2 regions of the Pseudoflavonifractor phocaeensis genome follow, and region 1 is predicted to be linked to the other one. Evidence: predicted binding sites of a transcription regulator. Region 1 holds the regulator's gene; the other holds the start of a gene.
The links. Region 1 encodes NrdR, which represses ribonucleotide reductase genes. Its sites were predicted from a motif close to CACNANATNTNGTG; they were not measured.

Region 1 (5,172 bases):
TACGGAATCGAACAGGACGATATCATCGATCTGCTCATTTTCGCCGTACCCCTTTGTATCATCGGCGCCCGTCTCTACTACGTGATTTTCTATCTGGACCTGTACCGAAACCCGGACGGTTCCCTGGACTTCCTGCGGATGCTCCGGATCTGGGACGGCGGGCTGGCCATATACGGCGGCATCATCGTAGCGATTTTGACTTTGCTGGTATTCTGCAAGATCAAGAAGATCCCATTCCTGGCCTTTGCCGACGTGGGCTCCTTCGGTATGCTGATCGGCCAGTTGGTGGGGCGCTGGGGAAATTTCGTCAATGTAGAAGCCTACGGCGCGCCCACGGATCTTCCCTGGAGGATGGGGATCTATGATACGGTAAACGGCGTTTACCAGTACATGGAGGTACACCCCACCTTCCTTTACGAGTCCCTCTGGAACCTGGTCGGGTTCCTCCTGCTGGCCCTGGTAGTGGCCAAGCACCGGAAGTTTGACGGTCAGATCTTCCTGGGCTACATCGCCTGGTACGGCCTGGGACGGGCCTGGATCGAGGGGCTGCGGACGGACAGCCTGTATTTCTTCTCCACCGGCCTGCGGGTCTCCCAGATTTTGGCCTTGATTTCTTTTGTCCTGGCCCTGGCCGTTATGATCGTCCAGCTGAGGCGGAAGCATGACCCCAAGGAGCTGTGGGTGAACCAGGTCAAGGCCCGAAAAGCGGCGGCAACTGGCGCCGAGGAAGGTTCAGCTATTATGGGTGAGCCGGAAGATCTGACCCAGGAAGAACCGGAGGAGAAGGAGGAGAATACGGATGACCCTGCTTGACGGAAAAGCCTTGGCGGCGAAAGTAAAAGAAGAGGTAAAAGCCGAGGCGGCCAAGCTGCCCCGGAAGCCCGGCCTGGCGGTGGTCCTGGTGGGGAATGACCCGGCATCCAGAGTGTATGTTACCAGTAAGCGCAAGGACTGTGAAGCTTGCGGCATTTACAGTGAGGAATACGCTCTGCTGGAGAATACCACCCAGGAAACCCTTTTGGAGCTGGTAGAGACCTTGAACCAGCGGCCTGATATCGACGGCATCTTGGTTCAGCTGCCCCTGCCCAAGCATTTGGACGAAGAGGCGGTATTGGAAAAAATCGCGCCGGACAAGGATGTAGATGGGTTTCATCCCGTAAGCGCGGGCAATCTTCTTATTGGCCGCCCGGGCTTTCAGCCCTGCACGCCGGCCGGCGTGATGGAGCTGCTGGACGAATATCACATCGATCCGGCGGGCAGGCATGCCGTGGTTGTGGGCCGGTCCAATATTGTTGGGAAGCCCATGGGTCTGCTCCTTCTGCGCCGGGATGCCACCGTGACGGTCTGCCACTCCAAAACGCCTGACCTGGGGGCGGTTTGCCGTCAGGCGGATATCCTTGTCAGTGCGGTAGGCCGCCGTGGCCTGATTACCGCGGATATGGTGAAGCCCGGCGCGGCGGTGGTCGACGTGGCGATGAACCGGAACGAGGCGGGGAAGCTTTGCGGCGACGTGGATTTTGAGGCCGTGGCGGAGCGGGCTGCCTATCTGACCCCCGTGCCCGGCGGCGTGGGTCCTATGACCCGGGCAATGCTGATGAAAAATACCCTTTTGGCGGCGCGGAAGCACCAAAATTTGGTGTGACTGCTATAAAAAAGGCCGGTTTGTGTTAAAGTAACATATCAGATACATAGGGAGCGTGCTTACTATGAAGTGTCCTTTTTGCGGTTATCTGGACAGTAAGGTGGTGGATTCCCGTCCCGCCGAGGATGGGACCAGTATCCGCCGCCGCCGGGAGTGCCTGGAGTGCCATAAGCGTTTCACCACGTTCGAGGTCATGGAGTCTCTTCCTGTGGTGGTCATCAAAAAAGACGGCAGCCGTCAGACCTTTGACCGGACCAAGCTCCTCAACGGTATGATCCGGGCCTGCGAAAAGCGGCCGGTGCCCTTCGGCACCCTGGAGAAGATCGCCGATGAGATCGAACAGGTCCTGCAAAACGAGATGGACCGGGAGGTCCCATCGGCCAAGATCGGCGAGCTGGTGATGGACCGGCTCAAGGATGTGGACGAGGTGGCCTATGTCCGTTTCGCCTCCGTCTACCGGCAGTTCAAGGATATCAGTACGTTTATGGCGGAACTCAATAAATTGCTGCAGGAAAAGTAAATAGAGTACGGGGATAAAAACACGGTCCGGTTGGTAGTCCGGGCGCGGCGCAAGCCGTCAGTAACCTGCCTCCTTGGTTGTCCATTCCCCGCGGCGTTAAGCAAAAAAGGAGGAAGTCCCATGGAATTGGGTAGATGCAGGATCACAGTTTATTTTGAAGATCCCTTTTGGGTTGGGCTCTATGAGCGGTCCAGCGAGGACGGCTATGAAGTCTGCAAAATCACCTTCGGCGCGGAGCCAAAGGATTATGAGGTTTATGCTGCTCTTTTGGAGCACTGGCGGGAGCTCACATTCAGCCCAGCCCTTCCGGCGGAGCGGGCGGAGGTGCGCCGGCAGAGCGCCAAACGGGTCCGGCGTGAGGTCAAGCGTCAGTTATCCGGCCCCCCAGTGGGGACCAAAGCCCAGCAGGCTTTGAAGCTCCAGCGTGAAGAGGGGAAGGAAGCCCGCAAGGCCATGGGCCGGGAGGCAAAAGAGACGGAGGAAAGACGAAAGTTTGAGCTTCGTCAGGAAAAAAAGAAAGAAAAACACAGAGGCCATTAGGCCTCTGTGTTTTTTAAAGGATATTTTTTAAGTTGAGCTGTTCCGCTTCCGCCAGCAGCTCCAGCTCGGCAATCAGCCGGGCGTTGGCGGCGGAGTATTCTCCACCTTCCTGGCATTGGATGAATTCCGCCACCTCACGAAAGCTGGTATAGACCTCATCAGTCTCACTGTGGCGGAGGAGGATGTGGAGATATGCGGTTTTCTCATCCCACTTGTGGTGAGCCAGCTGGGTCAGCTCTTCGGCGCTGGCCCATTCGTTTTGCTCCGCCTTGGCCTCGGCCGCCTCCAAAAGGCCGGTGAGCTCCTGGGTGAAGGAATTGAGATAGAAGCTGTGGCTCAGAGTTCCGGCCAAAACGGCCAGTAATAGGGCGACGGCAATCCAGACCCGCTTCATTTTTGATCCTCCTTCAGGGCAAAGTAGACCCGCCCCATCTCATCTGCCGTTAAAAGATACACGTCCTCCGGTTTTTTGGCTCCGTGGGCTTTGAGCTGTTTCATCAGCCATCCGCTGTCGTAGCCGCGAAGCTTGAGATTGTGGTTCAGGATCCGGCCGTCGTTGATGATGACAACGGGGAGCCCGGCCTCTTCAGGCGCCACGTTCAGATCCTTGGCGATGGGTGGCTTTTGGTCGGCGAAGGGAAGGACGGAGATCTGCCCGTTCGTCTCTAAAATAGCGTATTTTACGGTGGAAATGTCGGTGACGCCCTTCATGCGGAGCTCTTCCATCAGTTCATCCACGGTAAAACGGTTTTTTGCCATTTCACGCTGATGAAGCTTCCCATTTTCCACGATAATTGAGGGTCGGCCGCAGATGATGGCGCGGAATTTGATGCTTTTCATGGAGAGGACGGATATGATCATAGTGACGGAGAGCAGCGTGAGGATCGGAATGATGCCGGAGAGCAGGGGAATGCCGAAATCCTGCATGGGGACCGCCGCCAGATCGGCGATGATCAGAGCCAGTACCAGCTCCGAGGGCTCCAGCTCGCCCACCTGCCGCTTTCCCATCAAACGGATCCCGACAATGATGAGCAGATAAAGAATGATCGTACGGACAAAGGCGATGACCATAGTGTAACCTCCCCGGCGTGTTCTTCTGTTCAGTATGACCTTTTTTAATGGGAGTATGCGGGACAAAAACGTCAGAAAAAGTTTAAAACAAGAAGAACGCTACCGTGGTAAAATCGGTAAAAAAGGAGGGAGACCATGGCTCGAAAGAAAAAGGCGGTCCACATCCTGACATTGGCGGCCCTCCTCCTGGGGGTGTTTGTGTGGAAGGGGCTGGATCAGCGGTTGACGGTTCGATCCTATACCGTAGAAAGCGAAAAACTGACCGAGCCGGTGCGGATCGTTTTTCTTTCCGACCTTCACTCCTGTGATTATGGAGAGGGGCAGGGTGAACTGCTGGAGAAGGTAGAGGCTCAGGCGCCGGATGCCGTTTTGCTGGGCGGGGATTGGGTGGACGACGATTTCGGCCGCCTTCCCCCGGCACGGGCCTACGCCGCCGCGAAGGCTCTGGCGGAGCGGTGGCCTGTTTATTATGTGGCAGGGAACCATGAGGTCTGGAGCGGGCTGGCGGATGAGATCAAAACAAACATGGCGGCCTGTGGTGTTACGGTGCTGTCGGGGGAACGGGCGGAACTGATGGCGGGGGGACAGCCTGTCCAGATCTGTGGGATCGACGACCCGGACGCGGGGGAGCGGTCCTGGATGGAGCAGCTTCAGACACTAAAACAGGAGACGGCCGGCACTTCCTTTTCCATTCTGCTGACCCACCGGCCGGAGCGGATCGCGGAGTACGGCGGTTTTGACCTGGCACTGGCCGGACACGCCCATGGGGGACAGTGGCGGATCCCTGGGCTGATCAACGGGCTGTTCGCACCCAATCAGGGCCTCTTCCCGGAGTATGCCGGGGGAAAATACCTGGTGGATGGCGGCGGCGTGCTGATCGTGGGCCGTGGGCTGGCCCGGGAGAGCACCCGGATTCCCCGGTTTTATAATCCTCCGGAGGTGGTGACCGTCGATTTGCTCCCGGCGGTTTGCCAAGAATAAAAAACGCCGCGGCAGGCCCCTTTGTCCAAAACAACAGATTTTTTGGTTTGAGGGAAATCGAGGAAATTTCATATTGTCAACCGCCTGATTTTGGGATAAAATCAGACAGATAATGACTGCGAGGAGAAAGGCGGGAGGCAAGATATGAGAGCGACCCTCATTCTGGAGAACGGCGCAGTGTTCCGGGGCGAGAGCATGGGCGATACGGCCGACCGGGTCTGTGAGATGGTATTCAACACCTCGATGACCGGTTACCAGGAAATTTTGACCGATCCATCCTACGCGGGACAGGGCATCGTGATGACCTATCCCCTGATCGGCAATTACGGCGTCAATGGTTTCGATAATGAGTCCCAGCAGCCCTGGGCGGAGGCGTTTATTGTCCGTCATCTGGCCGAGCGCGGCAGCAATTTTCGCC
Region 2 (5,172 bases), on a different contig from region 1:
GGGCGAAGCCGGGGAATTCCTCCCCCAGCGCCCCGCCCAGGGGCACGTTCAAATTCTGGGCCTCGATGGCGGCGGCCAGGGTCTCCTGGACCTCCTTCTCCCAGTGGTTGGTCGCAAAGGGCTCCCCCGCCCAGGCCCCCGCCAGGGGGGACAGGTCGGCGGGCTTTTTCTCCCGGAGCTGGTAGAAACCGTCGGGCTCCCGGAGCTGGACGGCCACCCCGTCGGCCTCAAAGGTCATGGTCCTGCCCAGCAGGCTCTCCCGGCTGCCGGGGGAGCGGGTCTCGAAGCAGAAATACACCTTCTTGGGGTCCTGGACGGGGCTGCTGGCGCTGCCGCTGGAGCCCAGGAAGGTCTTTCCGTCCACGGTCAGCGTGGCATGAATGCTGTTGGTCCGCAGGGAGGCCTCCGGGTCGATGTCCCCCCCGTCCGCCCGGCTGAGGGCCAGCAAGAGCATGGCCCCGTTGTCGTCCACCACCACGTCCTCCAGGGTCAGGGTGTAGTCCCCCGCCGTCTGGCTCACCCCCACGGTGGTGACGGCGTTCTGGGGCAGCTCCGAGCGGAAAAAGTACCGCCAGGCCCCCGAGATGCCCGCCGCCGCAGCAGCCAGCAGCAGGACCCCAGCCAGGCAGGCCGCCAGCAGGGCGGCACGGGGCAGCGGGTGGGGTTGGGGGCGGCTCCCCGCCTCTATGGCCTCCTCCACCGCCCCGGCGATGTCGTACTCCGGGGTCTCCACCCGGGAGAGGGCGGCAAAGATGCGGGCCTCTTCCTCATTGCGTTTCATAAGTCCCCTCCTGTTCCGTCAGGGCCCTGGCCAGCTTGGCCCTGGCCCGCTCATATCGTTTGCGCAGCGTGGCGGCGGGGATGCGGTAGATCTCCTCCAGCTCGCTGTATGGCCGCTCCTCCATCACCCGGCCGAACACCAGCGCCCGCTCCCGGGCGGTCAGGGTTTGCAGGGCCCGGCGCAGCTCGGGGCCGATGTAGTCCCGGCCCCCGAAGGCGGGAGGGGGCAGCGGGCGGAGTCTCCGCGCCCGCAGCAGGTCCACGCAGGTGGTGTAGGCCAGCCGGTAGAGCCAGGCGGAGAGGCTCGTCCCCGCCCGGAACCGCTCCCGGCCCTCCCAGGCCTTCAGGAAGGCGGTCTGCACCGCGTCCTGGGCCTCTTCATAATTGCAGAGGATGTGGTGGCAGTAGCGCAGCAGGGGTTGCCCGTATTGGGCCACGGCGGCGCTGAATTCCTCCCGGGTGGCAATGCCCTGGGCTTCCATCCGCTCATCTCCTTTCCTGAAAACCGGTTTTCACATATTATAACGGACTTGCCCCCCGTTTTGTGACAGGCCCGGCGAAATTTTTACCCGGGGCCGATAGCCAGGCCATTCCGCCGGTGCTATAATGGCGGTATCTGCCATATGAGAAAGGACGTAGCGCCATGGACAACGCCAGACTGCGGCGGGTCACCGCCCGCATGAAAGAGGCGGGGCTGGACCAGATCTTGGTCACCGCCACCACCTCCCTCTTCTACCTTACCGGCCACTGGGTGGAGCCCCACGAGCGGATGATCGCCCTCCTGCTGGACGCCGGCGGCTCCGCCGTCCTCTTCGGCAACGAGATTTTCGGCCTCACCTCCCAGCCGGGTCTCCCCTTCGTCGCCCACAAGGACGGCGACGACCCGGTGGCCCAGCTGGCCCAGGCCGTGAAGCCGGGAAAGCTGGGCATCGACAAATTCTGGTACAGCAAATTTTTGATCGGTCTCATGATCCACCGCCCCGACGTGGTCCCCGTCCACGGCTCCGACCCGGTGGACGTGACCCGGATGACCAAGGACGACCAAGAGCGGGCCGCCATGCGCCACTCCTCCGCCATGAACGACCAGGTGGTTGCCGCCGCCATCGCCGCCCTCCGGCCCGGGGTACGGGAAAACGAGCTGGCCGCGTTGGTGAACCGGGAGTTCCTGGCCCGGGGAGCCGACTGTGAGGGAACCCAGCTCGTCTGCTTCGGCCCCAACGGGGCCGACCCCCACCACAGCGGGGACGCCACGGTGCTGAAGCCCGGCGACAGCGTCATCTTCGACATCTTCACCCCCATCTCCCGGTACTGGTGCGACATGACCCGGACGGTCTTTTACCAGGAGGTCAGCGACAGACAGCGGCAGGTCTACGAGCTGGTGCGCCGGGCCAACGAAGCCGCCGAGGCCGCCGCCCGCCCCGGCGTGCCCCTGTCCGAGCTGGACGGCATCGCCCGGAAGGTCATCACCGACGGGGGTTTCGGCCCCTATTTCACCCACCGGCTGGGCCACGGCTGCGGCATCGACTGCCACGAGCCCCCCGACGTGTCCGGGGCCTCCGACGCGGTGTGCGCCCCCGGCATGGTCTTTTCCGTAGAGCCGGGGATCTACCTGCCCGGGGAGTTCGGGGTGCGCATCGAGGACCTGGTGATGGTCACCGAGGACGGGTGCGAGGTGCTCAATAAGTACCCCAAGGAGCTGCAGGTCATCGGCTGATAGCCCCCCAAAAGCCTTCCCCTCGGGGGAAGGTGGCAGCCCGAAGGGCTGACGGATGAGGGGAACTTCGGACACGGGAAAGGCCCTGCCAGAGGATAGGTTCCCCTCATCGGTCTCGCTACGCTCGACAGCTTCAACGACTTCGCTTGCATTAAGTGGCCCTAAGCTACCGCTAAGGGCCACTAAACCCCAGGGGAAGCCGCCCAAAAAGCCTTCCCCTCGGGGGAAGGTGGCAGCCCGAAGGGCTGACGAATGAGGGGAACTGGGGAAAAGCAAAAGGCCCTGCGAAACGATAAGTTCCCCTCATCAGTCTCGCTGCGCTCGACAGCTTCCCCCAGGGGAAGCCAAAGCCCCGGCGGTCAATGACCGCCGGGGCTTTTATGATTAGGTCAATTTTACTATAATTTTGTCATACATTTTGCGCTACAATCGTCCTACAGACTTAAGCCACATTTTGTAATAGACTTAACACAACAAGTCGTATTGTGGGTGGTACCGTGAGGCGAAAATTTAAAATTCCTCAGGTGCCATCCACTACGGTAAAAAGCGTCCGTTTTCCCAACGATGTAATGGAACAGGTAGAGACCGCAATCAAGGGAACAGGCTGTACATTCTCCGCCTTTGTCGTGGAGGCCACACGGGTGGCCCTGGAGGATTTATGCGAAGAAAACAATACTTCCTGCTCGGGTGCGGAGTTTTCCCGGAATCTCTGACCACAAAGATTTCCGTCGCCGCCGCGGAGTGTGCCGTCTTTCTGGTGGACAGACAAATCCCGCCCATCATCACCGACCTGCCCCTCTACGGCGTCCCCGTCGAAAATTGGATCTTCCCCCCGCAGCGGAGCATCTCACGGGATTACTGGCAGCGGTTCGACCGGGACGAGGCCTACTTTGACAGCCTGCTCCGCCCCGGGGACGAGGTCCACGCCTTCGCCTACGTCCGGGACCCCTCCCACCGGGACGTCCTGATGGAACTGGATGAATTCTGCGACGTCAAGGAAGCACGGCTCCGCCTTCATCTTTTTTGATGGGGGCGGACAATTTTTTGCCCCGCCGGGCGCGGGAGCCCAGGGGCCGCTGTCCACAGCGGCCCGCCCCCGTTTCCACATTTAGCAACATCGTCAAAAAATAAACACTATATCTTGTGTTTTTCCTCTTGCGGATTTCCTACAAATGGTGTATACTTTCCCTACTTCACCACAAGATAATACCAGAGAGGGGAACCAAAATGAAGATCATCAAGAGGAGCGGCACCGAGGTCGCTTTTGACGCCGCCAAGATCGCCGCCGCCATCGCCAAGGCCAACGCCGCCACCACCGGCGCACGGGAGCTGACCCCCGGCCAGATCACCGACATGTCCGCCCGGGTGGAGCAGACCGCCGCCCAGATGGGCCGCACCCTGTCCGTGGAGGAGATCCAGGAGTTGGTGGAGACCGAGCTGATGAAGGAGGGGGCCTACGAGACGGCCAAGCGGTACATCCGCTACCGCTACACCCGCTCCCTGGCCCGGGCCGCCAACACCACCGACGAGCAGATTTTGACCCTCATCGAGTCCAACAACGAGGAGGTCATGCAGGAGAACTCCAACAAGGACCCCAAGGTCAACGCCGTCCAGCGGGACTACATGGCGGGCGAGGTCTCCAAGGACATCTCCCGCCGGGTCCTCCTGCCCCAGGATATCGTGGAGGCCCACGAGGCCGGCATCATCCACTTTCACGACATGGACTACTTCGCCCAGCACATGCACAACTGCGACCTGGTGAACCTGGAGGACATGCTGCAGAACGGCACCGTCATCTCGGGCACCATGATCGAGAAGCCCCACTCCTTCTCCACCGCCTGCAACATCGCCACCCAGATCATCGCCCAGGTGGCCTCCAACCAGTACGGCGGGCAGTCCATCTCCCTGGCCCACCTGGCCCCCTTCGTGGACGTGTCCCGCCAGAAGATCCGCCGGGACGTCACCGAGGAGTGCCGCCTTCTGAACAACGGCACTGTGGACGAGGCGGTGGTCTCCCAGATCGTGGAAAAGCGCCTGCGGGAGGAGATCCGCAAGGGCGTCCAGACCATCCAGTACCAGGTGGTCACCCTCATGACCACCAACGGCCAGGCCCCTTTCATCACCGTGCTCATGTACCTGGGCGAGGCCCGGAACGAGCAGGAGAAAAAGGATCTCGCGGTCATCATCGAAGAGACCCTCAAGCAGCGCTATGAGGGGGTCAAGAACGAGGTGGGCGTTTTCGTCACCCCCGCCTTCCCCAAGCTCATCTACGTCCTGGAGGAGGACAACATCCACGCCGATTCCCCCTACTGGTACCTCACCCAGCTCTCCGCCAAGTGCACCGCCAAGCGGCTGGTGCCCGACTATATCTCCGAGAAGATCATGCTCCGGGACAAGGTGGATAAAAACGGCGAGGGCCACTGCTACACCTGCATGGGCTGCCGCTCCTTCCTCACCCCCTACGTGGACCCGGAGACCGGCAAGCCCAAGTATTACGGCCGCTTCAACCAGGGCGTTGTGACCCTGAATCTGGTGGACGTGGCCCTCTCCTCCGGCGGGGACATGGAGCGGTTCTGGTCCGTCTTTGACGAGCGGCTGGACCTGTGCTACCGGGCCCTCATGTGCCGCCACAACCGGCTGAAGGGCACCCTCTCCGACGCCGCCCCCATCCTCTGGCA

Region 2: a site for NrdR is predicted at 3,627-3,640, ahead of nrdD (anaerobic ribonucleoside-triphosphate reductase). Genes of this name have one in related genera too.

The regions. Positions count from the first base shown of each region.
Region 1 covers NZ_JBCDMT010000004.1:156,617-161,788, forward strand. The annotation lists gene lgt (prolipoprotein diacylglyceryl transferase) at 1-813, shown strand, start outside; gene folD (bifunctional methylenetetrahydrofolate dehydrogenase/methenyltetrahydrofolate cyclohydrolase FolD) at 800-1,642, shown strand; gene nrdR (transcriptional regulator NrdR) at 1,707-2,162, shown strand; gene AAEU42_RS07970 (YjdF family protein) at 2,193-2,702, shown strand; gene AAEU42_RS07975 (DUF4363 family protein) at 2,716-3,096, opposite strand; gene AAEU42_RS07980 (DUF421 domain-containing protein) at 3,093-3,773, opposite strand; gene AAEU42_RS07985 (metallophosphoesterase) at 3,909-4,754, shown strand; gene AAEU42_RS07990 (carbamoyl phosphate synthase small subunit) at 4,899-5,172, shown strand, end outside.
Region 2 covers NZ_JBCDMT010000002.1:326,993-332,164, reverse strand. The annotation lists gene AAEU42_RS03640 (DUF4179 domain-containing protein) at 1-781, opposite strand, end outside; gene AAEU42_RS03635 (RNA polymerase sigma factor) at 768-1,262, opposite strand; gene AAEU42_RS03630 (M24 family metallopeptidase) at 1,424-2,494, shown strand; gene AAEU42_RS03625 (YlcI/YnfO family protein) at 2,980-3,207, shown strand; gene AAEU42_RS03620 (hypothetical protein) at 3,153-3,521, shown strand; gene nrdD (anaerobic ribonucleoside-triphosphate reductase) at 3,722-5,172, shown strand, end outside.